One region of the Streptococcus periodonticum genome, then DNA from elsewhere that is predicted to be linked to it. Evidence: predicted binding sites of a transcription regulator. Region 1 holds the regulator's gene; the other holds the start of a gene.
The links. Region 1 encodes NrdR, which represses ribonucleotide reductase genes. Its sites were predicted from a motif close to ACACNATATATNGTGT; they were not measured.

Region 1 (16,521 bases):
TGTCGCATAGAAGATTTTCAGCCGTTTGCCTTTGTCGGTCGGTGTCGGATTGATGGCAATGGCATCCATGATGACATCATTGAGCACCGCTGATGGAATACGGGTATTCTGACTCTGACTGATTTGCTTAATCATAGCCGGCAACTTATGGAGACGCTGCTTGGTCAAGGCAGAAACAAAGATAATCGGGGCATAAGACAAGTACTGGAACTGGTCTCGGATATCGGCTTCCCAATTTTGCATGGTCTTGTTATCTTTTTCCAGCGTATCCCACTTGTTAACAACGATAACAATTCCTTTACCTGCTTCATGAGCAAAACCAGCAATCCGCTTATCATACTCGCGAATGCCCTCTTCAGCATTGAGCACCATAAGCACCACATCAGATCGGTCAATCGCTCGCATAGCTCGCATAACAGAATACTTCTCTGTATTTTCATAGACCTTGCCTGACTTGCGCATACCTGCTGTATCAATCATGGTAAATTCTTGTCCCTCATTGTCCGTAAAGACCGTGTCAATCGCATCACGAGTAGTTCCAGCCACAGGACTAGCAATCACACGGTCTTCTCCTAAAATCGCATTGATTAAGCTAGACTTGCCGACATTGGGACGACCGATGAGGCTGAATTTAATCATGTCTGGATTTTCAACGGCTTCTTCATTAGGGAGATTTTCAACAATGGCATCTAAAATATCCCCCGTTCCAATCCCATGAACAGAAGAAACGGGATAAGGGTCACCCAAACCAAGCGCATAAAAATCAAAAATTTCACTACGCATCTCTGGGTTATCTACTTTATTAACCGCTAGAATAATCGGCTTGTGGGTCTTGTAGAGCATACGAGCCACATATTCATCCGCATCTGTAATACCTTCTTTTCCAGACACCACAAAAACGATGACATCCGCTTCCTCCATAGCAATCTCTGCTTGGTGCTTGATTTGCTCCATAAAAGGCGCATCTACATCATCAATCCCGCCTGTATCAATCATGCTAAACTTGCGATTCAGCCACTCAGCCGTTGCATAAATACGGTCTCTGGTCACTCCTTCAACATCCTCAACAATCGAAATCCGCTCCCCGGCAATCCGGTTAAAAAGTGTTGATTTGCCGACATTAGGACGGCCGACAATGGCAATAGTTGGTAAAGCCATAGTGTTCCTCTTTCTGTTCTAAGAAGCTGGGACACAATGCTCAGCTTCGCTTGTTTATGTAGTTATAATTACAGGGCGCAGCGGTTTGGAGAAACTCTATTGATTTTAAGCAATTTAGTGCCAACCAAACACTGCTAAGTGGTGTCTAATACGCTGATAAATCAACTTTTACACCCTTTTGGCGTCAAGTTTTACTTGACTTTATTTCCAACCTCGGAAGGTTTCCCAAACCTTTCGAGCTGTGCGGGCAAGCCAACAAAATCGAATTGTTTCGAAATGACCGATTTTGTCTCACTCCCTTTATTTTACAATAATTTCTTGTCTTGTAATAGATTCTGACTAGCAGGATTGGGCTTTTGAGCAAATTGATTCGTCAACCGTTCGCTCCACGTATCTGTTGCACGCTTCCCAGCATAGTCTGCCTGAACCTGATCATAAGCCTGAATAACAGACGTGTCCTGTTCTTGATAGTTTTCTTCAAAAACGACTGTTTCATACGGCAGGCGTGGTTTAACAGCATGGTGCTGATCCGGCTTTCCCAAAGCCATTCCAAAAATAGGGTATGTATAATCTGGTAAATTAAACAGCTCTGCTATTTCCCTAGAAGCATAGCGAATCAAGCCAATGATGACCCCGCCATATCCCAGACTTTCAGCCGCCAAAAGAATATTCTGCGCGACCAGACTAGCGTCAACAGAACTAATCAGAAGATTCTCCACTCCTTGTGAGTAAAAGGTATCCGTATGAAGTCGCACACCTTTCTCAGCTCGATTGAGGTCTCCGATAAAAAGAAGAAAAACAGACGACTGATGAATAGCCTCCTGAGGCACCAAATCAAACAAAGCTACTTTCTTTTCTTGACTGCGAACAACAATAATCGAATAAGATTGGAAATTCTTCCAGCTAGAGGCTGCTCGACCAGCATCAATAATCACCTTCAAATCCTCATCTGAAATCTGCTCATCTGTAAAACGACGAACAGAAGTATGCTTTTTCATCAACTCAATCGTTTCATTCATCGGCGATTTTCTCCTTCCAGACGAACTTCCTCTGCTAAGAATTTTATTCTTTCCATGACCCGACGAGCCTGCCAAGTTTCATCTCCGTTTTTGGATGTCGCAAAATGTCGTTCCAAATCCGCAAAATTAAAATTCGATGTAAAGAAAGTTGGTAAATTTTCCTGCATCCGATGCTGCAAAATAACCTGCAAAATCTCATCTCGCATCCACGGACTTGATTGCTCCGCACCAATATCATCCAAAATCAATACTTGCGCTACTTTTACTTCATCAATCTTTTCCTTAACGAGACCAGAAGAAATAGCATTTTTTACATCCAAAACAAAACTAGGATAATGAAGCAAGGTCGTGGAAACACTGCGTTTTTCCGACAAATCATGTGCTAAGGCTGCCATCATGTAACTTTTTCCCACGCCAAAATCACCATAAAGGTAAATCGCTTTTTTGTAGTTTGGATAATCTGCCACAAAATTCGTCAGCAACTCAAAAGCCTTATAACGACCAACATCGTCCAAATCCACTTTTGCCAAACTAGCTTCCTTGAGACTAGCCGGAAGACTAATTAAATTTAACCGTGCATTGATAGTTGCTTGTTTCTGCGCTTCGACTAGTTCTGGAGTTTCTTCATAAGAAACGTCTGCATACCCCTCATTCTTCACCAATATCGGCTTATAGCCTTTGGCAATATACGCTTTATCACCTAGCAAGAAACGGTTTCGCTCAGAAATATACTGATTAAACTTAGAAATGCTTCGTTTGATTTCAGCAGGTGTCAATCGCTCAGACTGGATAAAAGCCGCCACATCTGGATCGGCAACGATTTGTTTCACCAACTCTTCATAGTCAAATTGACGAGCTTGTTTCCTATGCGCCATCGTTTGTCCAACACTCTCCATCTAGTCACCTCCTTGGTCTAATTTCGCTAAAAGTTTTCTCTTTTGCTCCTCTAGCTCAGCCTGCTTTTCAGCACTGGTTTCGTTTTTATAATCAGGATTGCTCCAGTCGGGAACATTGCTCTTTGAAGTAGCCGTTTGATTTGCTTTTTTGCTTGGTTGTTGATTTCGTTCACGAATCCGCAAAACTGCTTCTTCTGCCGATGACACTTCCTGATATGAAAAGTCATTTGCTACTTTCAAAGCGTATTTTTCATTGAGATTAGCCGAATCCACTTTGTTAAAAGTCAACAGCAAAATCACATTGATCACTTCATCTAACAGTCCCAAATTTGCCAATTCTTGCAAACACTGACGTTCTCCTCGTGTGATTGTCGCATGCTTTGTTTTTTTGATTTCTGCCAAAAACTGCATGGCTGACTTACTCTTAGCCTCTCGAATAATCGTTTGTTCAGCATTAGAAAATCCACTTGCAGTAGGCTTTTGATTTAATTTTTGCTTCATTCGCTTGGTCGAAATCACATGACCGACAGCCGTTTCCTTAGCCAACAAATAGGTCTCATACCAAGTCCAATTTTGTTGCTCTGAAATAGCAAAGAGTACCAGCAAATCTTCTTTTTCGTTTTCAAAACGCAAGTTTTCTCGCGCCATCAATTGTTTGAAGTAATCCAATTCAAAATGATTCTGTTTTGATTGCGTCTCTGCCTTTGCATCTTCCACTTGAAAAATCTCTGACAGCTTCACACCTTGCTTCTCACCCTTTGGTTGACTAGGCAACAAAGCCTCTACCGCAGCTTCACCAATCTTCTTTTCTAACAGGCGCTTGTAAACAGGATTGCTTAAAAACTCACCAGATGATAATGTGGGCTGCAAATAGACCTGAAAATGATTCTCTGCATGATAAAGCTCTACTAACTGCATAGCAGACAACATTTCTAAACTTTTTTGCAAGTCATTCATCCCCAGATTGAGATGATTCAAAATGTGCCCAAAAGTATAAGATGATTTTCCATCGTCCCAAAAAGCAAGAAAATATTGATAGATAGAAGTCGCATCAAACCCTAGAATTGGCAAATACAGACGAATCAAATTGGTACTATCCTGACTAATCAGATTATTCTTCACAAAAGAAAATTGATCATTCGGTTTCATCTATTGTTCCTTTTTCTTTTTAGCTGTTTTTGTAATCTGTTTCAAGAGGTTTTCCAGCTCGCTCACATCTTTAAAGCTACGATAAACACTAGCAAAACGAACATAAGTAATTTCATCTAAATCCGCCAACTCTTCCATAACCAAACCACCGATATACTCGCTTGCGATCTCATTTTCATTACTACTGCGCACTTTTTGCTCAATTCGGCTAACAATTGCTTCAATCTCATCACTAGAAACAGGACGTTTTTGCGCCGAACGAATGATTCCATTAAAGATCTTATCTCTTGAAAATTGTTCCCGCGTGCCATCTTTTTTAACGACAACGAGCGTCCGTTCTTCTACACGTTCATAAGTCGTAAAGCGATACTGACATTCATCACACTCACGCCGACGACGGATTGTGTTGCCATCTTCTGCTTGCCGACTGTCAATAACACTTGATTTACTACCACCACACTTAGGACAACGCATCTGCTTCCCTCCTGAATTCTTAATACTTCATTATACCATGTTTTAAGAAATAACAAAAGATAGGAACTTCCTCACGAAAACATATAATAATCCGTTATCCTATTTACTTCTCTCAAGAAATTTTATATAATAATTGTAAACGTTATCACTTTAAGGAGAATTATGATGAAAAGATTTTTTTCTGTTGCCTTTTTTAAAGACAAAAAGAATATTGCTATTCTAGCTTTAATTGTTCTTTTGTTGGTTTCCTTTTCTACCAAAGGAAACCAGCGCGAAAATGGGGAAGAATATAAAGTACAGATTCAAAAATTAACAAAAAGCAATGAGGAAGTTACTAAAGATTACAAAGCATTAAAAAATGAGTTTGACTCCTACAAAAAAGAAAACGAGCAATATATTGCTCTAGGTAAAAAAGAGGAAAAAGCAAAGAAGGAAAAAGCAGCAGAGGAAAAGAAGAAAAAGGAAGAAGAGGCGAGAAAGAAAGCGGAAAAAGCTAAGCAAGAAAAAGAGACCGCAGAAAAAGTAGCAAAAGAACAAGAAATAGCTAGACAAGCAGAAGAAAAACGAAAACAAGAAGAAGCTGCGGCTGCTCAAGCGCAGCAACAACAAGAGGCTGCTACAGTACAAGAAGCTCAACAGCAGGAACGAACCGTTTATGTAGCTCGTAATGGAACTGCTGAGGTTTATTGGTACAGTATAGATAATATGCCACGCAATACACGGTTTGACAGAGTAGTCACCATGACTGAAGCCGATGCTATCAATGCTGGAAAACGCCACACCTCTAAAGAATGACAATCAAAAACGGGAAGTTTTATCTTGAACTTCCCGTTTTTGATTGTTAAAATGCAACTTCTGCTTCTAACCCAAAATGGTCACTAACGACAGGTGTTGCTTTGCCGTCAAAAACAACAGCAGATTTTTTAACGTTAAAATCTTTACTCGTAAAGATATAATCAATTTTTAGAGCATCCTTGTTTCCAGCCCAGCCGGCAATATCGCCTTCAACTGTTGCTGTACCAATGACTGTAGCCGCAACAACATGACTGTCTTGCAGAGCAAGCGGACTTTTTAGAATGTGCCGATAACCCTCATAACCGACGGGATTGTTAAAATCTCCCATCAATACTAGAGGCATATCGCGCCGCAACAATTCTTTTTCTACTTGTACCCATTCTTCTTGGAAGCCTTTGTCCCACCAAGAAAGATGACAGGAAGCCACCGTTACAAGCCGTCCATCTACTTCTGTTTCCGCCAAAAGTACTTTTCTAGTGTGATAATCCGTTGGATCGTTGGCATCTGAAACCAATAACTCACTTGGTTTCAACGGCTTTAAGGATAAAATAGCGACTCCCTCATGAAACCGATCAAAACCAATATGATTATAAGCCCAAGACCAATGATAAATAAGACCTTTCTCTATCAATCTCTCCACGAGACAATGCGCAAAGTGGTCTTTATGAATCGCAATGGCGCCATCTACCGCATGATAAAATGGAGCCTGAACAACCTGTTCAGACTCCATTTCTTGATTGACTTCCTGCAGGCAAATGACATCATATTTTTCTTGAAGAATCCGCTCAGCTAGTTGATCTAGCTTTTTTTCTTGCTCATCTTCCATCCAACTATGAGTATTTAAAGTCAGGAATTTTGCCATGATTTCTCTTTCCTATTTACAATTCTACTTTAGCAACCACTGTTTTCGCTGCTACTTTGCCGAATGTTTCAACAGTGACAGATTTAATAGCTTGTGCATTTGTGAAGACAACAACTGTTGAAGTTTCACGACCTGCCGCTTTGATAGCTTCTAAATCAGCTGTTACAAGAAGATCACCTGCTACTACTTTTTGACCTTCTGCAACATGTACTTCAAATGGTTTACCTTCAAGACTGACTGTATCAAGTCCGATATGAACAAGCACTTCAAGACCATTATCAGTCAAGAGACCAAGAGCGTGTTTTGTAGGGAAAATGCTTGTAATAGTACCTGCTACTGGTGAGTAGATATTGCCATTTTCAGGTTCAACTGCAAATCCGTCACCCATCATTTTTTGTGAGAAGACAGGATCTTTCACATCAGAGATAGCAATGACTTCACCGTCAGCAACCGTTTCAATTTCTTCTGTTACACCTTTGTAGCTCACTTCTGCTGCTTGTGAAGCTGTCATTTGACTCGGAAGAGTTTCGGGAATCACTTCACCTGAGTCAAGTAAGTCTTGAATATCAGATTTCAGAACGTCCGCTTTCGGACCATAAATGGCTTGAACACCTTGGCCTTTCATCACCAAGCCCATTGCTCCTTCAGCTTTCCATTGCTCTTCTGTACCAACTTTTTCTGCATCTTTAACAGTTACACGAAGACGTGTCATACATGCGTCAACATCAACAATGTTTGCACGTCCACCAAGAAGATTGATAATATTCACAGCTTGAGATGCTTCTGCTACTTTGCCACCAGCTGGGGCAGACGAAGGACTATCTTCTCCATCAGCTGTTTCATAGTTTCCGTTACGTCCTGGAGTTGCGTAGTTAAATTTCTTAATCATGAAGTTGGCAATAAAATACATTCCAACTGCAAAGAGCACTGTTACCCAAACAAAATTAATAATATCCATACCCAAACCAGCATTGATGGCTAGTGGAGTACGAGTCAGAAATTCGATTGAACCAAATGAGTGCATACGCAAGTGAACAACGTCAGCCATTGCAAAGGCTAACCCTTGCACAACAGCATACACCAAATAAAGAGGTGTTGCAACAAACATAAACATGTATTCAATTGGTTCTGTAACACCTGTTAAGAAAGTTGCAAGTCCTGTTGCAATCATCATCCCTTTGTATTTATGTTTCTTATCATCATCTACATTTCGATAAATTGCAAAGGCAACCCCCATCAAAATACCAAATGAACCAATCATTTGCCCAACTTTAAAACGAGCTGGAGTAATACTATTTAGAAGATGTTGATATTGGTCAGCGTGTGAACCTTTTAAATTAACAAGGTCTGTTACCCAAGCCAACCATAATGGATCTTGACCAAATACAGTCGTTCCTTTAGCAGCCCCTGTCAACACTTCATATGTCCCACCTAATTGAGTATAGTTGATTGGAATTGTCAACATATGGTGAAGTCCAAATGGTAAAAGAAGACGTTCTAAAGTACCAAACAAGAATGGTGCGAGAATTGGAGCTGTCTTTTGAGAGTTAGCAATCCAAATACCAAAATTGTTGATTCCAGTTTGAACAACTGGCCAAAATACTGCAAGAATCAAAGCCACAATTGTAGAACGCAAAATAACAACGAATGGCACAAACCGTTTACCATTAAAGAATGAAAGCGCATCTGGTAATTTACGGTAATTATAATATTTGTTGTAAGCAGTTGCTCCAACAAAACCGGCAATGATACCAACAAACACCCCCATATTAAGAGCAGGAGCTTCAAGTACACTTACAAAATAATCAGCCACCTTAATGGTTCCACCAAAGACAGTTTTTACAGTAGCTCCTTGTTTTGTAAGAAGGTCTGAAGTTACTCCAAAAAAGACCCCTGTAATACGGTTAATTAAAATAAATGAAAGTCCGGCCGCAAATGCACCACCAGCACGTTCCTTTGCCCAGCTACCTCCAATAGCTAATGCAAACAAAATGTGAAGGTTTCCGATAACTCCCCAACCAATTTGCTCAAGAATACCGCCTGTTGTAACAAGAGCAGCTACGTTTGGATTGATCATTGGAATTGACTTACCAATACTGATCATCAAACCAGCCGCGGGCATTACTGCGATAACGACCATCAGAGCTTTTCCGAATTTTTGCCAAAATTCGAAACTGAATATGTTTTTGAATGTCTCTTTCATCATTCATATCTCCTTATAAAATTTTCCGCAAGCGCTTTCCGCAAACGTTTGCATTTATTTGACTCTTTAATTATATCATATATTTCTATTTTGTAAAGCGTTTTTATATAATATTTTAAAAATTTTTCCTATTTCTTGCTTACAAATTGTAATAGACTAGGGAAATACGCCCATTAGAAAAGTGCAGAAAAACGATATTTCCTGCACCTCAGAGTTATTCTTGCATAGCATAACCAACACCACGCACGGTTTTTATATAACTTTTTTGCCCCGCTATATCAATTTTACTACGAAGATAGCGAATATAAACATCGACAACATTTGTTTCAACAGCTCCTTCGTATTTCCACACGCGTTCTAACAACTGTTCACGGCTTAAAGCCTGATGACTTCCCATCAATGTTGCTAATAAATCATACTCTCTTCGAGTCAAAGCAATCACTTCTTCACCTCGATAAACTGTATGATTTTGCACATCAATCCGAAGATTCCGATAAGATGTTGGAACTTTCATCTGACTACAATGCTGGTCAATAAAATCACGCCCACGAAAAATGGCAGAAATTTTTTCAACTAAGTCCGTCACAATGAATGGTTCTACCATGTAAGCAACAGCAAAGCGTTGGATTTCCTCAGTATATTGAAGAATATTATCACGATTATCCAATACAATGATGACCGAAGCAGGCTTTATCACACTTAATTGTGCGGCAAATTCTGTTCCTGTCATATCGTCAAGCATAAAATTCAACAGGAATAAATCGTATTGATTAGCTCTCGCAGACGCCAAAGCATCTTTTCCTGTTTCAAAAAGATCAACTCGATAACCTTCTTTTTGTAGCTCTAAGCCAATAAATTGCGCTAATTTTTTTTCTTTCTCAACTAATAAAATCCGCTTCGCCATAGCCTATCCTATTTTTCATCATACCAAGAATAGTGGTAAATTCCTTCTTTGTCCTTGCGCTCATACGTATGCGCACCAAAGTAATCGCGTTGCGCTTGAATTAAATTGGCTGGCAAGTTTTCTGCACGATAGCTATCAAAGTAAGCAATCGCACTAGAGAACGTTGGTACCGGCACACCTGCTTGAACAGCCAACGCCACTACATCACGAACAGCTTGTTGATATTTGGCAGTGACGTCCATAAAATATTCGTCAAGCAGTAAGTTTGCAAGATCTGGATTACGTCCGTATGCATCTGTAATTTTTTGCAAGAAACGAGCACGAATGATACAACCAGCACGCCAAATAGAGGCAATTTCACCAAACGGAAGATTCCAATCCTGTTCTTTAGATGCTACACGCAATTGTGAGAAACCTTGTGCATAAGACATAATTTTCGAGAAGTAGAGGGCTTGACGAATTTTTTCAATCAATTCAGCCTTGTCTCCTTCAAATTTAAATGCAGCTGGTTTTGGAAGAACCTTGCTTGCAGCCACACGTTCATCTTTATAAGCAGAAATATAGCGTGCAAAGACAGACTCTGTAATGAGCGGAAGCGGCACACCAAAGTCAAGAGCTGATTGACTCGTCCATTTACCAGTTCCTTTATTTCCAGCCGCATCCAAAATGTAATCAACGATTGGTCCATCTTGACCTTCATCATCTTTACGAGTCAAAATATCAGCAGTGATTTCAATCAGATAGCTATCCAACTCACCTTTATTCCATTCTGTAAAGATGTCAGCCATTTCTGCTGCTGAAAATCCAAGCAAGTGTTGCATTAAATCATAGCTTTCCGCAATCAATTGCATATCACCATATTCAATCCCATTGTGAACCATTTTTACATAATGACCTGCACCGTTTGGACCGATGTAAGTCACACATGGCGCACCGTCTTCTGGTGCTTTCGCTGAAATTTCTTCCAATACATCTGCTACTAATTCATAGGCTTCTTTTTGCCCACCAGGCATGATAGACGGTCCTTCAAGCGCACCTTTTTCACCACCGGATACACCTGTTCCGATGAAATTGATTCCTGAATTCGCCAATTCTTCTGAACGACGAATGGTGTCTTTATAAAAAGTATTTCCACCGTCAATCAAGATATCTCTCTTATCAAGGAAAGGTAAAAGTGCCTGAATCGTTGCATCAGTTCCTGGACCAGCTTTGACCATGAGCATGATACGACGTGGTTTTTCAATAGAATTTACAAAACTTTCCACATCATAACTTGGAACAAAGTTTTTTTCAGGGTGAGATGCAATCACATCTTCTGTTTTATTCGCTGAACGGTTGTAAATTGCTACTGTATAGCCACGAGATTCAATATTAAGGGCAAGGTTACGACCCATGACGGCCATACCAACAACACCAAAATTCGCTTTTGTCATTTTGTACTCCTCTTTTTAGTTTGTTTTATTTTATCATTTTTAAGCGTGAAAATAAAGGATTTGTTGTTAAAAGCCAATGTCGAAGACGGCTTCACTCCTCATCAAATAGACCTTGCAGGCTAGCAAAAGGACTGTTCTTCTCTTTTTGCTCTTGTTTACTTTGCTGATACTCTTCTTCGGTCATGACCTGCCAATCATTTCCTGAAGGCATGCTATCACTCGCTTTCTCCTCAGCTGTCAGCACTTTAAGAGGGATATGCAATAAAATATTATCTGCCACACTTTCAGCTAAATCAATTTCTTCATTTTCAATCGGCAACACCAAGTCATCCGCTATCAAATCCTGATCTACTTTTCCACTATGCGCATCGACAAAAACTTCATTCACCAAGTAGCTCTCTTTTTGCTCTACCGGCTCCATACTACGACTTGACGCCAGTGTAATGGTATAAGACAAATCATAATCTAAAAAGTAAAGACCGTCCTCATATTGCACTCTTCCACTTGCAAAAATATCTTGGACATTTAAAATTTCAGGATTGCGCACTTGCAATTCTTGTGTCAAATCAAATCCTTGCTCAAAAGCAAGACCATCTGGATTTTTACGAATTTCTTGAATATGTAACATCATTTCCTCATTTGTATTTAAATTTCTAATTTTATTATACCATTTTTGAGATAATAAATAGGACATAAAGTTTACTTGCAAGTTACTTTTCTATATCGTTCACTTACTTAGACTTTATTCCCACTTGCGAAAAGGCTATTGAATTTACTTTTTTGCTTGTTATAATCATTGCAACACACATAGGAGGTTATCATGAAACTTATTTTGAGAAATAAAGTATTTGCTTTTATTAGTCTGTCACGCATATTCAATATTTTGGGCTCTTCCATTTATAATATTGTTTTTGTAGTCTTTGCATCCAGTTTACCAAATCCTAAATTTGCTGTTGGAATTGCTAATTTTATCGTTCTCGTTCCAGTATTTTTCACTATCTTTGTGGGAATGAAAGCTGATCAAACAGCCCATAAAGCTCGTTGGCTCATTCACATGGGCTATCTCCAAGCCATGTTATTTGTCTTTGTGGCATTTCTAACTCGCTCAACTTCTTATCTAGCTTTTTCTGTCGTTTGTTTGCTAAATATCGTATCAGATATGATGAGTGATTATCGTAGTGGTCTGCAAATGCCTATTTTGAAAAAGAATCTAGCAGAGGAAGAGATGATGCCAGCTTTCTCCTTTATGCAACTAATTGCTTATCTCTGCAATCTTGCCGGACAAGCATTAGGAGTTTGGCTTCTTGCTGTCAGCAACCAACAATTTGCGTTGGTCGCCTTCATCAATGCCTTAGCTTTCCTACTTTCTTCCACTACTCTTTATTTTGTTCGTCATAAACTCACCCATGACCCAGTCAAAGAAAATGAAAATCCTCTTCCTCTCAAACAACAATTCCTAGAAATGTATCACAGCTCCAAACTAATTTTTGAACAAAACGGAGACAGCCATTTTTTGACTTTACTCTTTCAGATACTAATACTCAATGCACTCGGCGGCTCTATTATGGCCATTTACAATCTTTATTTATTGGATCATCCTTTATTTGGACTTCCTTTCAGTCAATCTCTTCTTATTTTTGAAACAACGATTATTTTAGGAGTTATCTCTGCCAGCCTGACTCCCAATGATTATTTTAGCAAACTTTCCGTCAATAAAATTGCTTTTTGGGCCACTTTATCCATTGCTCTAATTGGCTTCATAAATCTTCTCCAGCTACCTGTTTTCCTTACTATTTCTGCTGTTTTCTTTATCATGTATCTTTCCGGAAAAGTCAATCCCAAAATCAACAGCATGCTCCTCAGCAAACTTCCCTCAGATATCTTAGCACAGACTTCTAACTTTCTGAGTTTGCTGTTTAGTTTTTCTGTCCCATTTGGAACCATGATCTTTACCAGTCTCGCTATTTGGAATATGAAAGTCACTTGGATTGTGTTTACAATCTGTGGCGTGCTGTCTCTCTTACTCTCATTCCAAAAACAACATAGATAAAGCTATCGTAACTAAAATTTATATGGTGAAATACAAAAAAAGATTGGGACAGACAGTCATGATTGCGGCACAATCATAATAGTCTATCTCAACCTTTTTACATTTTTCTTAAGCGCTCCACTCGCTCTGAAATCGGCGGATGAGTGTAAAATAGCTTTTGAAGTCCACCTTCTTTTTTCGGATCATTGATATAGAGAGCTGCACTAGCGTCGTCTACTTTATGGTGCATCGGCTCGCTATTTTCTAATTTCAAGAGAGCGTTAATCATCCCTTGCGGATTGCGCGTTAATTCTACACTTGAAGCGTCTGCTAAAAATTCACGTTGACGAGAAATCGCCAACTGAACCAAAGTGGCTGCTAAAGGAGCCAAGATAATCGCAACAAGTGACAAAATCAGCATCAGAATTTCCAAACCACTATCATTATCTCGACTATTACGCCTGCGACTGCCACCTCCAAACCACATCATACGCCCAGCTAAGCTAGATAGCATGGTCACTGCACTAGCAAGTGCTACCGCAATCGTTGAAATCCGAATATCATAATTACGGATATGGCTCACTTCATGTCCAATAACCGCTTCCAGCTCTTCACGATTCATTAGATTTAACAGACCCGTTGTCGCAGCAACTGCTGCATTTTCGGGGTTTGAACCAGTTGCAAAAGCATTGGGCGATGAATCCTCTACAATATACACCCGTGGCATCGGAACTTGTGCTACCATTGCCATATCCTCTACCACATGATAAAGGTCAGGAGCTTCAGCTTCAGTGACTTGTCGCGCACCATTCATAGACATGACAACCTCAGTAGATTGGAAAATCATGCTAAAAGCATAAATACCACCAATGATAAAGGCAATCATCACTCCGCCGAGAGTTGAATCTAGCCATAAATAGCCGACTGCTGCTCCAATAATCGCTAACAAAGCAAAAAAAGCAATTAAGAGAACCCACGTTCGTCTTTTATTACTAGCAATTTGATCAAAGAGCATATTAGTCACCTAGACCGCTAAAATCAACTTTTGGTACAGATTTTTCTTCTTCTGGGACAGCTAAGAAATCTGCCGGCTTAAAGCTGAACATTCCAGCAATAATATTACTTGGAAATGTTTCCAGCTTCACATTGTAATTGCTTGTTACACTATTATAAAGTTGACGAGAATACGAAATTTTATTTTCAGTGTTAGTCAATTCTTCTTGCAATTTTACAAAGTTCGTACTTGCTTTCAATTCTGGGTAATTTTCTGCAACTGCAAAAATGCCAGAAATTTGACGCGTCAAGGCATCACTTGCTTTCATGGCTGCTGCTGGCGTTGTAGCAGCTGCCACTTGACGACGAAGCTCTGTTACTTTTTCAAGCGTTGATGCTTCATATTTAGCATATCCTTTGACCGTTTCAATCAAGTTTGGCAGCAAATCATTTCGACGTTTTAACTGAACATCAATTTGACTCCACGCTTCCTTGGTTTGCATACGACTTTTGACAAGACCATTGTAACTAGCAATCACAAACAATATCAGTACTACAACAATGGCTAAAATAATCATCCACATAGTCATTCTCCTTTAAATTTATTATAGACATTATACCAGAAAAATGAAAAGAATAAAAATTTAGACTTCTGTAGCAAGAGAAATTTTGAAGATTCTCTTCTGATTATCTGGTATAATAGAAATAAGAAATACAAATAAGGACAAATGATGACACCCGAAGAATTTTATGAACTCTTAAAACAGCAACAGATTGAACTCACAGACCGACAAAAGAAGCAATTTGAACACTATTTTGATCTGCTCGTTGAATGGAATGAAAACATCAATCTGACAGCTATTACTGACAAAAAGGAAGTCTATCTCAAGCATTTCTATGATTCCATTGCGCCAATTTTACAGGGACGGATTGAAAACAAAAGCATCAAACTATTGGATATTGGAGCAGGGGCAGGTTTTCCGAGTCTTCCGATGAAAATCCTCTATCCAGCATTAGATGTGACGATTATTGACTCTCTAAACAAGCGTATTCTGTTTTTAAATCACTTGGCTGACGAGTTAGGTTTGGAAAACGTTCATTTTTATCATGGTCGGGCAGAAGATTTTGCTCAAGATAAAGACTTCCGCGCCCAGTTTGATATTGTCACTGCACGCGCTGTTGCTCGTATGCAGGTCTTAGCCGAGCTGACCATTCCCTTTCTTAAAGTTGGCGGGCATCTTTTAGCGCTCAAAGCTAGCAATGCTCCTGAGGAATTAACAGAAGCAAAAACCGCGCTTAGCCTTCTTTTCAGCAAAGTCGAAAAAAACATTCATTACCAACTCCCCAATGGCGACCCGCGGTATATCACGGTTGTTGGCAAGAAAAAAGAAACTCCCAATAAATACCCACGCAAAGCAGGAATTCCTAATAAACGGCCGTTATAAAAAGAAAAACCAACCATTTTAATTGGTTGGTTTCGTTTTTATCTGCCAACTTTTCGGCTGCGATGTTGGTAATGCTTGTAAAGCGCGGCATAGCGTCCGTGGTATTCTTTCAGCCAAGGCTTATCTCGACCGCAAAAGTGAAGAAAAACGGTGTTCTCAATCACCCAATCCAAGTCCCACTCTCCTTTACTCCGAGCATAATATAGCACATTGTAGCGTGCATCATAGTTATACAATTCATCTGGAATCTGAATTGTCAAATGTCCATACAAAGCATTCAGCACATCTTGATCCGGTAAAAAGAGTTTAAAACTGTTTTGAGCAATGTAATCTAAAATAGCTTCACGCTTCACTTCTTTCCGAATGCTGGTCAAATTCATAAGTAAAACTCCTGAATTATAGTAACTTTCTGCCTCAAAATTCTGTAAACGCATCTTATTGACTAAATCTGTCATATTGGCATCTGATCCATGACTAGCCGCAGCGTATAAGGCATTCCCCATCTCTAGTTTGTAAAGAGGACAAATATCATTCAGACATAAAATATCTGCGTCTAGGTAAAGAATTCTGTCTAAGTTTTTAGGAAGGTATTCATGTGCCAGCAAGCGATAGTAGATTGTTTCTGGATACCGATCAGTGCTGGGGGCGTCCTCAAATGCTTTTTCCCCAATCACGACTGGTTCATAGATGATCCCTAGTGCCTCACAAAATTCCTCAATCTCCACATTCCTTTTTAACAATTTTTTTTGCAAAACAAACAAATGCAGCAAAGCTGACGGTGAATTTAGGTAAACGGAATACAAGGTTGTTTTAAATTGCTCGACATAGCGATCATCGATTGAAAACAAAAGGTTTATTTCTGTCATATTCTCCCCATTCTATCTCATCTATTCTTCTCGAAAAACAGGCTGCGCTCCAAACGTTTGTGAAACAGGCATGATTTCAATCCGGTTAATATTAACATGAGGAGGCTGTCCAACAATCCAAGCAACAGTATTGGCAATATCAACTGGCTGAATAGCATGAGCTCCCTCATACAATTTTCCAGCTCGTTGATCGTCCCCTTTAAATCGAACAGTTGAAAATTCTGTTCCCTCACAAAGACCGGGTTCAATGTTAGTAACACGAATATGATGCCCTGCCAAATCAGCACGTAAATTC
Region 2 (16,521 bases), 110 kb from region 1:
GACTTCCAGCTTGGTAAAGAGAAGCCAGCACAACACCGAAACCTTTTGGTTGATCATAAAGGGCAGCAAATTCCTCAACCGTCACTGGTTGGTAGCCAATCTCGTGACCAGAAACCTCGGACAAAAGATTAGCCAGCTCCAACATTGTGTAATTGCGTTCTTGGGTCAAAACATACGTCTTTCCCTGTAAGGCAGGTAACATAGCCAGTTTGACAATAGCTTCTGCACTATCTTCCCGCGAAACAAAGCTCATTTTGGCATTTCCCATTGGATAAATAACAGCCTTGCGCTCTATTAACTCAGGTAAATAAGGCACCAATGGATCAGCATACATAGCATTTTTGATAATGCTGTAAGAAAATCCAGCTGATGCTAAACGAGTATTGGCATAAGCAAAGAAAGCCGCCATGTGAAATGGACTATTGACTTGATCGGCGAAAAATCCAACAAAGATAAAGTGCTTAACCCCAGCTCTTTCTGCTGCAATGACCGAATTTTCAAATTCTGGCACACGCACAATGCTTGGATGGGAAATACTTGGAATGTAAATCAAAACATCCGTTCCACGCCAGGCCTCGACCATAGAATCCACATCTAAATAATCAGCTGCTCTAACATCAATCCCTGCTGTTACATATTGACTTGCTTTTTTGGGACTTCGAACAGATAGCCGAATTTCATTAGAATTTAAATGTTCTCGTGCTTCAGCAACAACCTTTTGCCCCAATTGACCTGTCGCACTCGTAATGGTGTAAATCATAATTGTTCTCTTTCTTTGAAAGAAACTCAACTATTTCTAGCTGAGTTTACCTGTTTTATTTAATCAGTTCATAAATTGCTTCAGCATAAATAGCTGCTGCACGGAAAAGATCTTCTACATCTATAAATTCATTTGCTTGGTGCATGGTATCTGTATAGCCTGGGAACATAGCGCCATAAGCAACACCGCGTTTTAAGAGACGACCAAAGGTTCCTCCACCAATGATTTGTTCATGACCTTTCAGCCCTGTTTGCTTTTCATACACGTCCAAAAGCGTTGTCACAAGTGGATCTTCCATTGGAACATAATGAGGAACATGCTCGTGCTCTGACAATGTCACTTTCTCCACAGGCAAGTTTTCCAATTTAGATTTGATCACCTCTGGATTGGTTCCTTGTGGATAGCGGAAATTAAGGGCAATGGTGTTGTCATCACTTGCTTCATCAAAGCGGAAGACCCCTGCATTCATAGAAAGAGCGCCCATTTTTTCATCTATATAATCCACTTTCAGAGCTTTTCCTTCGTGGTCTTCTAAAAGAATGTTTCCTGCCACTTCAAGATAGTCTTTAGCAGAATCTGCAAAATCAAACTGGGTCAAGAATTTTGCCAGATAAGTCGCACCATTGACACCGGATTGTGGAGAGGCTCCATGAGCAGACTTCCCAACAATCGTAACTGTTATTTGACCACTCGGTAATTCTTGGTATTCAAATCGAAGTCCGTATTCTTTTGCAAATTCGTTCAATTTATCTACAAGATTTGGCACATTTCCTGATACCACTGCTGTTGCAGATTCAGGAACCATATTTTCACGAAGTCCGCCAGTAAAGCTATGCAAGCGCGCAGCTCCGCCATTTTCCCCTGCAAAATGAAGATATTCAGTGATGTTTCCTTTTTCACCATTGATAATCGGAAATTCTGCATCTGGCGAAAAGCCAAAGTCTGGCTCTGGCAGACCAACGTGTTTGAAATAATAGTCCATATCAGCCCAGCCGGATTCCTCATCTGTACCAACTACAAAACGAACCTTCTTAGATGTCGGCAAGCCTAATTCTTTGATAATTTTCAGTCCATAATAGCAAGCCATCGTCGGCCCTTTGTCATCGCTCGCACCACGCGCAAATAATTTACCGTCCTTGATAGTTGGCGTATAGGGATCTGTATCCCAGCCACTTCCAGCCGGCACAACATCCATATGCGCAAAAATTCCAAGCACTTCTTTTCCTTCACCATATTCAAAATGCCCTGCATAATTGTCAACATTCTTCGTTGGATAGCCATCACGCGCGGCTAATTCTAAGAATTTTTCCAAAGCCTTAACAGGTCCAGGCCCAAAAGGATGTTCTTTATCTGCTTTCGTATCATCTCGCTCGGAGTTGATTTCCAAAAGGCTAAATAAGTCAGCCAATAGAGCATCGCGACGTTTTTCAACCTCTGCTTTAAAATCAATCGTCATAAAATCAGATTCCTTTCTATCAACGTTTTTCAATAATCTCATCCACTGGCAAACGATAGCTTGGATCCAGTTTATCGTCTGTGTAGCCAACAGTAATTAAAAGTTCTGGACGGAAGCGCTCATCAATATCTAACACTTGATTGACTTTTGACTTATCAAATCCAAGGATAATATTGGAACTAATGCCCTGGTCAGTCAATGCCAACACTAAATTCATAGCTACCAATCCAGCATTGAGAGCTAAATAATCACTCTTTTGCTGTTCAGTGTAATGACTGTACTGAGTCGGAAGATTTTGCATGTAATATTGCAATTTTTCTTCAGACATATTTTTTATACCAGCAGTACGAGCAATCTTACGAGCGCGCTGCACCAAGTCTGTATCTGTAAAGAGAGCAATCGTCACAGGCGCTTCTTTGATTTGCTCCTGATTAGCATTAAAGGCAATCTCAGCCAAGTCTGCATTTCTCTCACGCACAACTACAAATTTCCAAGGCTGGCTATTATGAGCACTTGGCGCTAAAGTTGCAATTTCAATCGCCATTCGCACATCTTTTGGATCAACTGCTTTATCATTGAAATGCTTAGTTGCATGACGCTTTTTATTTAATTCAAGAAATTTCATAAGGACTTTCCTTTTCTTATTATACTCATTCCATTTTACCATAAATTGGAAGAGCTTGCAGGGGTTTGAGTAAAATACTCCAACAAAATCCTACTGCTCTAACTCTATTTTTTATTGTTCTCTTCAATCATTTTTTTAACTTGCATACGTTGTTGAACATTAAGGTTAAGTTGATTCAATTGCTTATCAATGCTGGACTCCTCTGTCTTATACTTCTTATCATACATCTCTAATAATTTATTACGGAGAATAGGCTCGCTAATCAAATGAATTTCTTTTAATAGTCCCTCTTCTTCATCTCCTGCCTGCGCCACTTCTCCATTTAGTCTACTTATCATAGAATTAATCTTTGCTAAGGCAAAATCACCATAAATATTATCAATCAAATTTTCCTTCATGATTTCTTGGATATTCTTAGCGAAAGTATTTTGCAAAACTTTCCCTTCTGAGTATCCAGTTTCTTGATTCTTTTCAAGCATAATCACATTTCCTGGTTTAATATCAGATAACATATAGGGAGAGTGGGTTGTGAAAATAAGCTGTAAATTTACGTCTTCCCGTCGTCTCTCTCTTTTCAAAAACTCTACGAAGTTATTAATTAACTTTCGTGACCATTCCAGATGCATTCCCATTTCTATTTCGTCAATTAAAAATATATAATCTCTGATATCCTCATTAAATTGTTGTGAAGTCAAAGCATTTGAAAATAATCTAATAAAGTTAGTTTCACCTGCTGACATACAAAAAGAATCAAATTCTAGAATATTAAATCCCAAATATGAATTCTGATTTAAAAAACTACGAAGTGAGTCAAATTTCTTACAAATATCTAAAAACTCTTGGTCTTGTGATAAATCTCGTGAAAATTTTATTAATATTTTTTCATTTTCTATAGACATAATATAGTTATTAAGAAGAAATAAAAAATCAGAAATCTTTTGAAAAACTTCAAAAAAACTAACTTTCTGATTTTCTACTTTCAAACTATTCATTAGTGAAGCTAACTCATTATCTAAATAACGCATTTTTTCTAAGTAAAATGTAATATCTGACTCACAGTCATCATCATTTCTGTATTTAAAATGAGCTATATCTTTCAATGCTTTATCTATCTTTTCTTTCAAATCTCCTAAACTATCCTGTCTTTTTTCTATGAAAAATGAAATTAATCTTAAACAAACATCTTTAATAAATTCTTTCTTATTATTTAGTTCTTTAGTTGAAGACTCAGAATAAGAAGAAGACTTTGTTAATAAGATTTTAAATTTGAAATCAGAAAAAATCTCTTTATCATAAAACTCTGAGTAAATCCTAAAATAATTTGCTAACGAGGACCAATTGATTTCCATTTCTAATATATTGCTGTTTTCTGGCACCCCTGTCACACCCCAAAAAGATTGATTATGCAAATTATAATAATTTATTGCTGTGTTTACATTTGGTTCTTGAAATTGTTCATCATCACCATAAACTTCAAAATTCTCATTCTCTTGTATATCTATATTGTGCTTATCTACTTTGAATTTTTCATTATCCCTAAATACTTTAAAATAAGAACTATTACTTTCTAAATGAGAATCTGATTTTTTTCCTAATTCCCTCATCAATCTCAATAAAGTTGATTTCCCAGTCCCATTTATCCCAACTATTGGTGAAATATTATAAATAGACTCTCCATAAAAATTTTCAATATAATCTGGATTTTTATCAATTTTTAATTCATTCGTTTCAAAGTTAAAATCAACTTTATATTCGTCTGAAAAATTAAAAATTTGTTCTTTAAAAAGTTTATCATACTGCTTAATAACCAAAGCAATTAATTTCATTGCTCTCCTCCTATCAGTCCAATTTCTCTACTAATATCTGCAACCATTTTTGAGAGTGGACGCTTCCCATAGTCTTCTTTATTGATATAGAATCCAGTTATAAATCTATCGATTTCATGATTTGTTAATTTCAAATCAGTATTATCCAAAATAGCTGATAAGCCTTGCTTATACTCATTTGTATATACTTCTTTCTTCCACAATAATTCATCGATTACATCAATGTGACTTTGGTACAATTCTTCAATTCCCAAATCCTTTATAGATTGCTTAAATCCTGAATATTGAGAAGAAATTTTAATTTCAAGGCCATCAATAGCTTTAGGTATGTAGGTAAATTTTACATCATCAAATCGAAAATTCGTATTATACGGACTATATTTTAATTCTTTTTCCAACTTAACATGATTACAGCTATAACAACTAGGTATCAGGTTATAAAAGGACACTGCAAAAAGTGGGTACTTATTTTTAGGAAAAAAATGATCCAATTGTGCTGTATTAATCGGTTTTCCTTTTTTCCTACTCTTCCGTTTACATGTAGGACATTTTTTATCAGCTTCATCAAGGATAAAGAAATTTTGATTACATTGGCTACAATGAATACTTTTATAAATCGAATTTATATAATTACGGTTACAATATGGACATACTGTAATATTCTTTAAATCAATGATTTTTTTACGGAACTCAGAATCAATTTTACCGTACGATTGTATCAAATACTTTGATATTTTTTCTTCTTTTTTTGAGAAATTTTCTGACTTACCAATATCTTTATACTTTTGTAAAAGGTGATAATCTGCAGTCATAATCTTTATAAATACATCATCTTCACTTCCAAGTTCGGGAATATTTTTCTGTACCCATTCTTTCAAATCCCTCTTAAAATCTTTGTACTTAGAAAAATTCATTTTCTTATATAATTCCAAGCAAATCTTTTCAACAGCAACTGGATTCGATTTTTCTATTGGTATCACAACAAGCACCTCATTATTTTCCACTAGTCTCCCAATTATACCACAAAAGGTCGCTAACGCGACCTTGCATTGGTAGTGAATTCATCCTCAGTCTTTTAACTCTGCCTGAGATTCTGCAGGATTGAGTTTTCTCTGCACAGCCTCCGCTACTTTTCGCGGTACACCCACTTCGACAATTTCATCCACGCTGGCTTTTTTGATGTTGGTCAAGGATTTAAAGTGTCGCATCAGATTTTGCTTGCGCTTGAGTCCTAGACCCTCAATACCATCCAATTGCGATGAAAAGGAATTTTTTGAGCGAAGCTGGCGGTGGAAGGTAATGGCAAAGCGGTGAACTTCATCCTGAATACGTTGGAGGAGGAAAAATTCCTGCGAATTGCGAGATAACTCAACCACTTTCAAAGGATCGCCAAAGAGTAATTCATGCGTCTGGTGCTTGTCGTTCTTTTGCAAACCAGCGATAGGAATATCTAACCCTAATTGATTTTGAATGACGTCTTTAGCAATATTGACTTGCCCCTGACCACCATCAATGATAATAAGATCAGGCGGTATTAAACCATCTCGCATAACCCGACTGTAACGGCGCTTAATCACTTCTCGCATACTAGCATAGTCATCAGGACCGACAACTGTCTTAATTTTATACTTGCGATAATCTTTTTTGCTGGGTTTCCCATTGACAAAGACCACCATAGCTGAAACAGGACTAGTTCCCATAATATTGGAATTATCAAACGATTCAATCCGAACTGGAGTGGGAATATTGAGCAACTGACCTAGATTTTCAATAGCTCCCTGTGTTTTTTCAACAGATTTCTCCAACAAATCAAACTTCTGCTGCAAACTAACTTGCGCATTTTTAATAGCCAAATTAACCAGCTGTTTCTTCTCTCCTCGCTGAGGTTTGAGAATCTTCGTATCCACCACAGCCTGAACAGCTATTTCATCAATATCAGATGGAATCAAAATTTCATTGGGAATCAGATGAGATTTTTCCTGATAAAATTGACCAATATAGGTCAGAAAATCCTCGTCAGGGTCATTGTAATAAGGAAACATATTTACATCTCGCTCAATGAGTTTTCCTTGACGGACAAAGAAAACCTGTACACACATCCATCCTTTGTCCACATAATAGCCAAAGACATCCCGATTCTGTAAATCCTTTGCCATCACTCGTTGCTTGGTGCGAAGTGTCGCAATACTTTGAAGCAAATTTCGGTATTCAGCCGCTTTTTCAAATTCCATCTTTTCAGCAGCACTAGTCATTTTTCCTTTCAATTCATCAATAATCTTATTATCATGACCTTTGAGGAAATCTGCCACTTCTTGAGCCATCTCTTGAAAGAAATGTGGATCATTATGGCAGACAGTATGAGCTCGACACTGTCCGATATGATAGTAGAAGCAAACTTTCTCAGGTGGATTGGTACACTTGCGGAAAGGAAAAATGCGATCCAGCAGGCGCTTAATTTCATTCGCAGCACCTACATCAGGATACGGACCAAAATATAAACCACCATCTTTTTTAACCTGACGTGTAATAATAAGTCGCGGATATATCTCATTGGTGATTTTGATAAAAGGGTAGGACTTATCGTCCTTAAGCATGATGTTATATTTAGGCCGATTTTCCTTGATTAGATTGATTTCAAGCAGCAAGGCTTCAATATTAGACTCCGTGACAATAAACTCAAAATCCTCAATCTCAGACACCAGTGCTTCCGTTTTAGTATCATGGCTCCCACGAAAATAAGAGCGCACCCGATTGCGCAAATTCTTAGCCTTACCTACGTAAATAATGGTACCATTTTTATCTTTATGAATATAGCAACCGGGACTAGTCGGCAGCAATTCTAATTTTGATTGAATCAAGTTATTCATAATTAACATTATAGCAGAAATGACCAAAAGGAAGTGAAAAGGAGCATGGAAAACCTAAATTATCTGCAATATAAAAAAGAGGACAACAACGCCCTCTTTCAATAATTGAGATTCCAATTGTCTTAATTGACCATGGTCTCCGTTTCGATATTATTCAAAATCAAGATATTCTTTTTCAAGTTCAAGAACTTCTTCCATCGTTGCACATTCTGTAAGAGCACGTTGAGCAAGTTCTTGCATCTTCTTCGTATCCAATTTCTTCATCAAGCTACGTGTACGAAGAACAGATGTTGCACTCATTGAGAACTCATCCAGACCGATACCAACTAGAAGTGGAACAGCAGTTTGGTCGCCTGCCATTTCACCACACATACCAGCCCACTTACCTTCAGCGTGAGCAGCTTTAACTACTCGATCCACTAAGCGAAGGATAGAAGGATTGTATGGTTGGTACAAGTAAGAAACTTGTTCGTTCATACGGTCAGCAGCCATTGTGTATTGAATCAAGTCATTAGTACCAATTGAGAAGAAGTCAACTTCTTTTGCAAATTGGTCAGCAAGCATTGCTGCTGCTGGAATTTCAATCATGATACCAACTTGAATATTGTCCGCAACTGCCACACCTTCTGCAAGCAATTTAGCTTTTTCTTCTTCCAAAATGCCTTTTGCTGCACGGAATTCAGTCAATAAAGCAACCATTGGGAACATGATACGCAATTGTCCATGCACAGATGCACGCAACAGTGCACGTAATTGTGTGCGGAACATTGCATTTCCTGTTTCAGAAATAGAAATACGAAGAGCACGGAATCCAAGGAACGGATTCATTTCTTTTGGCAAATCAAAGTAAGGAAGTTCTTTATCCCCACCGATATCCATTGTACGGACAACAACTGGTTTGCCATTCATTCCTTCCAAAACAGCCTTATAAGCTTCATACTGCTCATCTTCTGTTGGGAAATCTTGCGAATCCATATAAAGAAACTCAGTACGGTAAAGCCCGACAGCTTCTGCACCATTTGCATTCACACCTTCAACATCTTTTGGTGTACCGATGTTTGCAGCCAGTTCAAAATGTTTTCCGTCAGCTGTTACTGTTTCAGCATCTTTCAGTAAATCCCATTCAGCTTTTTGTTTTGCATAGGCTTCACCCGCTGCTTTAAAGGTTGCAACTTGTTCTTCTGTTGGATTGATAATAACCTCACCAGTAATTCCATTCACGGCAACTGTATCACCGTCTTTTACTAATTCGGTAATATTATTTGTTCCAAGAACCGCAGCAATTTCAAGAGTACGAGCCATAATAGCTGAGTGACTTGTACGTCCACCAATGTTGGTTACAAAAGCTTTAACAAAGTTTTTATCTAATTGAGCGGTATCAGAAGGAGTCAAGTCGTGAGCAATCACAACCACTTCTTCAGTGATCATAGCAGGGTTTGGCAAGCGTACACCAAGCAAGTGAGCCAACACACGTTTGGTCACGTCGCGAATATCTGCCGCACGTTCTTGCATGTATGGATTATCTTCCATATTTTCAAAGAGAGTGATGAACATGTCTGTTACTTCTTTCAGACCTGCTTCAGCATTCACTTTTTTTGCACGAATTGTTTCTTTAATCTGACCAATCATTTCTGGGTCAGAAAGTACCATTAAGTGAGCATCAAATACTTGAGCTGCTTCTTCTCCAAGGCTTTCTACTGCTTTCTCACGGATAACAGAAAGCTCGTTCTGTGAAGCTTCAAGAGCTACATCCAAACGAGCCTCTTCTGCATTTGTATCTTCGACTGAAGCAGTCTCAAATGATAAATCCGGTTGAACAAGTAGATATGCCTTAGCAACAGCAACACCGTCAGATGCTGCAATTCCTTTTAGCATTTCTGTCATGTTAAGCCAATCCTTCTTTTGTCATTGTTTCTGCGATTGCTACAATTGCATCATCAGCGTCTGCACCTTCTGCAGTAATTGTTACATCAGCCCCTTGACCAACACCAAGGCTCATAACACCCATGATTGATTTGAGGTTTACTGATTTACCTTTGTATTCAAGAGTAATATCTGAAGCAAATTTGCTAGCAGTTTGAACTAACAAAGTTGCTGGACGTGCGTGAATACCTGTTTCTGCCACAATGTGGAAATCTTTAGAAGCCATAGTTTGACTCTCCTTTAATGTAATCTTTTTGGGGTCTCATGTGATAACCCTTACAATTCTAGATTATAACATCTTTGTAAAATTTTTTCAAGAATTTTATGTGTATTCAGCAAGTCTTTTTTATGAGAATTACTGAAATTTCATTAAAACGAGATTTTCACTGTCCAATTGATTGACACATTTTTAATCCATTGTTCCCTAAGGAAAGCTTAGTCTAACGAAGCCCAAAACAGGAGTTCATTCTATCTTTTTCTTTTTCCAAGAAAACACTATATCTAGTATCATGGTATTTAAAACCCCAAAACAAAACACAATATTTAGAACATAATAGTTGACAAAATTCCCTGCTTTGGATATACTAATTCCATACTGAATTTAAAGAAATTAGGAGTTCATTATGGTAACTATTTACTCAAAAAACAATTGCGTGCAGTGCAAAATGACAAAACGCTTCTTAGACACTAACCATGTGGAATATCGTGAAATCAATTTGGACGAACAGCCTGAATACATCAATCATGTGAAAAGCTTAGGCTTTAATGCTGCTCCAGTCGTTCAAACTCCAACGGAAGCATTTTCCGGTTTTCAACCTGGTAAATTAAAAAAATTATCATAATTTATGACATGTACCTAATGAGAGAAATGGTTAAAACTGCGATAACTAGACAAGACCTTCTCCGTTCACTTTTTATACTCGGAAGAGTACCTTTGATGAAAACTTTGTTTTCTTCGTTCACCACCTCAACAACTTTCAAAACTGTTGAGTAATTTTGTGGGGTGAGACTACGAACTAAAATTTTCAATTTTTAGTTCTTGCCCACCCCTCTTTCTTTTGCCAAATATCAAACCTAACATTTAGAAAAGGAATACTATGGGACTCAAACAATTAGAAGATGTGACATATTTCCGTCTCAATAATGAAATCAACCGTCCAATTAACGGACAAATTATGCTTCACAAAGATAAGGAAGCCTTAGAAGCATTCTTTAAAGAAAATGTTGAACCAAATACGAAAAAATTCTCTTCTATCACAGAAAAAATTCACTATTTAATCCAAGAAAACTATTTAGAAAAAGAATTCATCCAGCTTTATTCACCTGAATACATCGAAGAGCTAGCTACCTTCATTCATGATCAAGATTTCCATTTCAAATCTTTCATGGCAGCATATAAATTCTATAATCAATATGCTCTCAAAACAAATGACGGTGACTATTACCTTGAAAGCATGGAAGACCGCGTTCTGTTCAACGCACTCTATTTTTCCAATGGTGATGAAGCAATTGCCAAAGATATTGCCAATGAAATCATTCACCAACGGTATCAGCCTGCCACTCCAAGTTTCTTGAATGCCGGACGTGCTAGGCGTGGTGAATTAGTTTCTTGTTTCTTGATTCAAGTCACTGATGATATGAATTCAATCGGTCGTTCTATCAATTCAGCTCTGCAGCTATCTCGGATTGGCGGTGGCGTTGGAATTTCCCTCAGTAACCTGCGGGAAGCGGGTGCCCCTATCAAAGGTTATGAAGGAGCTGCTTCTGGTGTGGTACCAGTTATGAAGCTCTTTGAAGACAGTTTTTCGTACTCTAATCAATTAGGCCAACGTCAGGGAGCTGGTGTTGTTTATCTTAATGTCTTTCACCCAGATATTATCGCTTTTCTTTCAACTAAGAAAGAGAATGCTGATGAAAAAGTACGGGTAAAAACCCTTTCTTTAGGAGTTGTCATTCCAGATAAATTTTATGAATTGGCTCGCAAGAATGAAGAAATGTACCTTTTCAGTCCTTATTCTATCGAACGGGAATATGGCGTTCCATTTGCCTATATTGATATTACTGAAAAATACGACGAATTGGTTGCCAATCCTAAGATTAACAAAACAAAGATTAAAGCTCGTGATTTAGAAACTGAGATTTCCAAGTTGCAGCAGGAATCTGGCTATCCTTATGTAGTTAATATTGACACTGCTAATCGTGCGAATCCAGTAGACGGCAAGATTATCATGAGCAATCTCTGCTCCGAAATCCTGCAAGTACAAGAACCCAGTCTTCTGAATGATGCACAAGAATTTGTACATTTGGGAACGGATGTTTCTTGCAATCTTGGGTCGACCAATGTGGTCAATATGATGACTTCACCAGATTTCGGTAAGTCTATCCGTACCATGACGCGGGCGCTAACGTTTGTTACAGATAGCTCTCACATCAAAGCCGTTCCGACTATTGATCATGGCAATAGCTTAGCTCATACTTTTGGGCTAGGAGCCATGGGCTTACACAGTTATCTGGCTCAACAGTTGATTGAATATGGTTCAGCTGAATCAGTTGAGTTTACCAGCATTTACTTTATGCTCATGAATTATTGGACACTTGTTGAATCCAATAATATTGCTCGCGAGCGTGGGGTGGTTTTCCATAACTTTGAAAAATCTGATTATGCAAATGGTTGCTACTTCGACAAATATGTAACTGGTGAATTTGTACCGAAATCTGACCGAGTTAAAAAACTCTTTGAAAATATCTTTATCCCTTCTGCTAAAGACTGGGCAGACTTGAGAGATAAGGTCATGACGGAGGGCCTTTATCACCAAAATCGCTTAGCTGTTGCACCGAATGGCTCTATCAGCTATATTAATGATGTATCTGCTTCTATCCACCCTATTACGCAACGCATCGAAGAACGCCAAGAAAAGAAAATTGGAAAAATCTACTATCCAGCAGCTGGTCTATCAACTGAGACGATTCCTTACTACACCAGCGCTTATGATATGGACATGCGCAAGGTCATTGATGTCTATGCAGCAGCGACTGAGCACGTGGATCAAGGATTATCTCTGACCCTCTTTATGCGTAGCGACATTCCACAGGGACTCTACGAATGGAAAACTGAAAGCAAACAAACCACGCGCGATCTGTCTATCCTGCGCAACTACGCCTTTAACAAGGGCATTAAATCAATCTACTATGTCCGCACCTTTACAGATGATGGCGGCGAAGTTGGAGCGAATCAGTGTGAGAGCTGCGTGATTTAACGAGGATTAAAATTTCTCTTGCTTATGTTAGTACAACAGCTGCTATGAGCGAGATTCTTTTGTACTATATAAAGTTTTTAAAAGCCTTTCAGAACAAATTTAAACTATCTGTAAACGATAAAAATCAATTGGAATAAAAGAAAGTAATCAACATGAAAACCTATTATAAAGCCATAAACTGGAATGCCATTGAAGATGTCATTGACAAGTCCACTTGGGAAAAGCTGACCGAGCAATTCTGGCTCGATACGCGAATCCCCCTCTCCAACGATTTGGATGACTGGAGAAAATTATCACCTGAAGAAAAGGACCTTGTTGGTAAGGTCTTCGGCGGATTAACATTATTGGATACGATGCAATCCCAATCAGGTGTTGAAGCTATCCGAGGGGATATTCGTACGCCTCATGAAGAGGCTGTGTTGAATAACATCCAATTCATGGAGTCTGTTCATGCCAAGTCGTATTCATCTATTTTCTCAACCCTTAACACGAAATCAGAAATTGACGAAATTTTTGAATGGACGAATACAAACCCTTATTTGCAGAAGAAAGCTGAAATTATCAATGAGATTTACCTCAATGGAAATGCTCTTGAAAAGAAGGTTGCCAGTGTCTTTCTGGAAACCTTCCTCTTCTACTCTGGTTTCTTTACTCCGCTCTACTATCTTGGAAATAACAAATTGGCCAATGTAGCTGAAATCATCAAGCTGATTATCCGTGACGAATCCGTTCACGGTACTTATATCGGCTACAAGTTTCAACTTGGTTTCAACGAATTGTCAGAAGAAGAGCAAGAAACTTTCCGAGAGTGGATGTACGACCTGCTCTACACCCTCTATGAAAATGAGGAGAGCTACACAGAAACCTTATATGACGGTGTCGGCTGGACAGAAGAAGTCAAAACTTTCCTTCGGTATAATGCTAATAAAGCTCTGATGAATCTTGGTCAAGACCCACTTTTTCCTGATACGGCTGATGACGTCAATCCGATTGTCATGAATGGTATTTCAACTGGAACTTCTAACCATGACTTCTTTTCTCAAGTCGGAAACGGTTATCTTCTTGGTGAAGTTGAAGCCATGCAAGATGATGATTATAATTACGGGTTATAAAATATCAATTAACAAAAATAACATCTAATAACACAAAAACACGAATGAAGTAATACCAGCAAGTAGCTGAAATTAAACTCATTCGTGTTTTTATTGTGTTATTGTAAAAGATTGTATTATAGTCGCTATTGAAACATCGCAAACAGCATAACCAAAGCTGCTGGTGTGTTATTTAAAATATGCACAACTATTGAATCCTTGAGATTTCCTCGACGTGCAAATGCGGCATAAAGCACTAATCCCATTGCAAAATATAATGGAAATTCTGTCCATTTTGAAATATGAGGAAGTGCAAAAATGATAGATGTTATGAGCGCTGCCACTATTTTTTGATCTTTTTCAAAGAAAAAGATCGTCGCAAAACCGCGGAACACCAGTTCTTCAATTATCGGAGCTATCACTGCAACCGTCATCACATATAACAAAGCAAAAAAGATGTGATCAACTGACATAATTTTTCCTAGACTTTGTAAAGCGTTATCGTTGCTGGTCGTACTTTGTCCTGTTAAAAGAATATTTAGATAAGTTCCAACTACTGCTACTATTCTTGCCGCTAAAAAGAACAACAATGCTTTCCCAAAATCTCCCCATGAAAAAGACAAGCTCTTCACGTCATCAGAAACATGTGTCTGGTATCTCCTCCATAAAGTGCGGATAGCAAAAAACATGAGCACAAGGTAGGCTAACACCAGTAAAATTTCTATATACACGGGCAAATCTTGCCCTCTAGCTAGAAACAACATAGGAATGCCATTGATGACCATGACTAAGACAATCAGCCCCAATAATTTTAAAATTCCAAGTCCAATATGGGCTATTTTTTTCATTAAGGATTCTCCTTGTATAACTAGTTATATTTCATGGTAATAGGATAGAACTTATCTTGAAAAATTTAAGTTCGTAGTTCCCTCCCTGCAAGACTGCTCAACAGTCTCCCTGACTGTTGAGGCGGTGGATAAAAAACAGAGTTTTCGTCAAAAGTGTTCTTTCTAGCTTGAAAAGCGAACAGGTTTGAGACTTGCTTCACAAGCCCTATCCGCTACCTCAAAGCAATGCTTTGAGCAATCACCTACTGCATCATTCGCTTATCACTAAATGAGATAGAGGCAGAGATACTTTTTGACCAGCCTTATTTAAAGTATTTCTTTATCATAGAAATATTTACTACATTGATGTAGAGGTGGATAAAGACCACGATTGCAATAGGAAGGTATTGAATTTCACGTAATAGAAGCGAAATAGTAAACGGGAGGATGTAGAGCGCTGGCAAAATGAACTGATTTAACTGAAAAAGAATCTTAAAGCTCTGCTCATAATGTGCTTCTCTTTCTGCTTCACCATAGGTCTTCATCAAGGCTAAAACATCTTCAGGAAATGTAACGATTGGCAATTTAAAATGCCGAACCTACTCAATTGTCTTTTGGAGACAATATTGTCCATATAGAATAAAAGCAAGTGCTACATAAGGAAATAAACTGCCTGTAATCAAAACACTATTTTTAGTAATGAATACATTAAATGATGTTAGTATATCAAAAATCGTCAAGATTGTCACAACGTCTAATAAAATAGTACCATATTCCAAATTTTTGAACATCTTCTGATAAACCTAAGCATTTAATTCATTTTCTTTTCTTGATTCTGATTGCTGCTGAATTTCCCGACTAGACTGTAGTAAATAAATTGTCATGCAGAATAAAAGCAGATTGAGCACACGAATAATCCACCCGAAAAGTGTACTATTTAAAAAAGTTGGAAAATGGAAATTTCCGAGCCAACTATTTGCTACAAAAATTCCTAGCAAAATACTCACTACTAGTAAACCAATAATTTTCATCCATTTTTTCATCGCTATTCTCCTTTAGATAAAATACATTTTCTACGTTTTCACCAAAAATATGTGCAATCTTCAAGGCAATGATGACAGACGGAGCATACTCTCCCCGCTCAATCAAACTGACGGTTTGTCGAGAAACTCCTGCTTTTTTAGCCAACTCTGTTTGATTCAACCTATCTCGCGCTCGAAGTTCTTTTAATCGATTTTCCAGCTTCATATGCTCCTCTCCTTTCATCTCTATTGTAACTCATTCGTGTCATTTTGACAACTATTATTGTCAAAAATAACATTATCATTGTCAATTCAATGTAGAAATTTATCCAACTTATATAAAAATCCCCCAAAATTAGTTTGTACCTAACTTTGAGGGAATCCCTTCAACATGATGTTGATTTTCTTACTTCAACTAGTCATTATTCTTTTTTGAACGTTTTGCTAAGATGAAGATGACAACTCCTAAAATGACAATTCCTACTAAACCAAGGAAGGTTACTTTTTCACCAGTTGACGGAAGGAAGCCACGTCTATTTTGTTTTGGCGCTTCTTTAACAACTTTATAATTCACTTTGTAAGTAGAGAAGTGTGTTGTTTTAAAGCTAATCGTTTGGTCTTTGTTGAGAACAAAATCAAATTTTTCCGCCTGCTTACCGTCTTTCATAGCATAAACAGAATCCACCGTAGCACCTTGTTTCACTGGTACTGTCACTACTGTTGAACTGACTTGTGACACTGCTTCACCTTTTGGATTGGTCAAAGTAATATCATAGCTATCTGCATTTTCTTCAATTGTCTTTTTAACTGCTAATTTGAGATTAGCCTTTACTAAATCTGCATTTTGCAAACGAACACCTGTAGCTG

Region 2: a site for NrdR is predicted at 9,950-9,965, ahead of nrdH (glutaredoxin-like protein NrdH). Genes of this name have one in related genera too.

The regions. Positions count from the first base shown of each region.
Region 1 is NZ_CP034543.1:1,405,758-1,422,278, forward strand. Features, by position in the region: gene der (ribosome biogenesis GTPase Der) at 1-1,158, opposite strand, end outside; gene EHW89_RS06865 (NADPH-dependent oxidoreductase) at 1,464-2,177, opposite strand; gene dnaI (primosomal protein DnaI) at 2,174-3,073, opposite strand; gene EHW89_RS06875 (DNA helicase) at 3,074-4,222, opposite strand; gene nrdR (transcriptional regulator NrdR) at 4,223-4,696, opposite strand; gene EHW89_RS06885 (hypothetical protein) at 4,862-5,491, shown strand; gene EHW89_RS06890 (endonuclease/exonuclease/phosphatase family protein) at 5,538-6,353, opposite strand; gene EHW89_RS06895 (PTS transporter subunit IIBC) at 6,370-8,559, opposite strand; gene EHW89_RS06900 (response regulator transcription factor) at 8,771-9,460, opposite strand; gene gndA (NADP-dependent phosphogluconate dehydrogenase) at 9,469-10,893, opposite strand; gene EHW89_RS06910 (DUF177 domain-containing protein) at 10,985-11,521, opposite strand; gene EHW89_RS06915 (MFS transporter) at 11,714-12,943, shown strand; gene htpX (zinc metalloprotease HtpX) at 13,041-13,937, opposite strand; gene EHW89_RS06925 (LemA family protein) at 13,939-14,499, opposite strand; gene rsmG (16S rRNA (guanine(527)-N(7))-methyltransferase RsmG) at 14,647-15,360, shown strand; gene EHW89_RS06935 (glycosyltransferase family 8 protein) at 15,399-16,226, opposite strand; gene EHW89_RS06940 (SDR family oxidoreductase) at 16,248-16,521, opposite strand, start outside.
Region 2 is NZ_CP034543.1:1,291,333-1,307,853, forward strand. Features, by position in the region: gene EHW89_RS06285 (SDR family oxidoreductase) at 1-760, opposite strand, end outside; gene pepV (dipeptidase PepV) at 816-2,216, opposite strand; gene EHW89_RS06295 (nitroreductase family protein) at 2,236-2,841, opposite strand; gene EHW89_RS06300 (AAA family ATPase) at 2,946-4,667, opposite strand; gene EHW89_RS06305 (hypothetical protein) at 4,664-5,671, opposite strand; gene uvrC (excinuclease ABC subunit UvrC) at 5,735-7,534, opposite strand; gene ptsP (phosphoenolpyruvate--protein phosphotransferase) at 7,685-9,418, opposite strand; gene EHW89_RS06320 (phosphocarrier protein HPr) at 9,420-9,683, opposite strand; gene nrdH (glutaredoxin-like protein NrdH) at 10,081-10,299, shown strand; gene nrdE (class 1b ribonucleoside-diphosphate reductase subunit alpha) at 10,555-12,714, shown strand; gene nrdF (class 1b ribonucleoside-diphosphate reductase subunit beta) at 12,867-13,826, shown strand; gene EHW89_RS06340 (CPBP family intramembrane glutamic endopeptidase) at 13,952-14,653, opposite strand; gene EHW89_RS09525 (DUF3169 family protein) at 14,956-15,216, opposite strand; gene EHW89_RS09530 (hypothetical protein) at 15,232-15,423, opposite strand; gene EHW89_RS06350 (helix-turn-helix transcriptional regulator) at 15,605-15,880, opposite strand; gene EHW89_RS06355 (C69 family dipeptidase) at 16,070-16,521, opposite strand, start outside.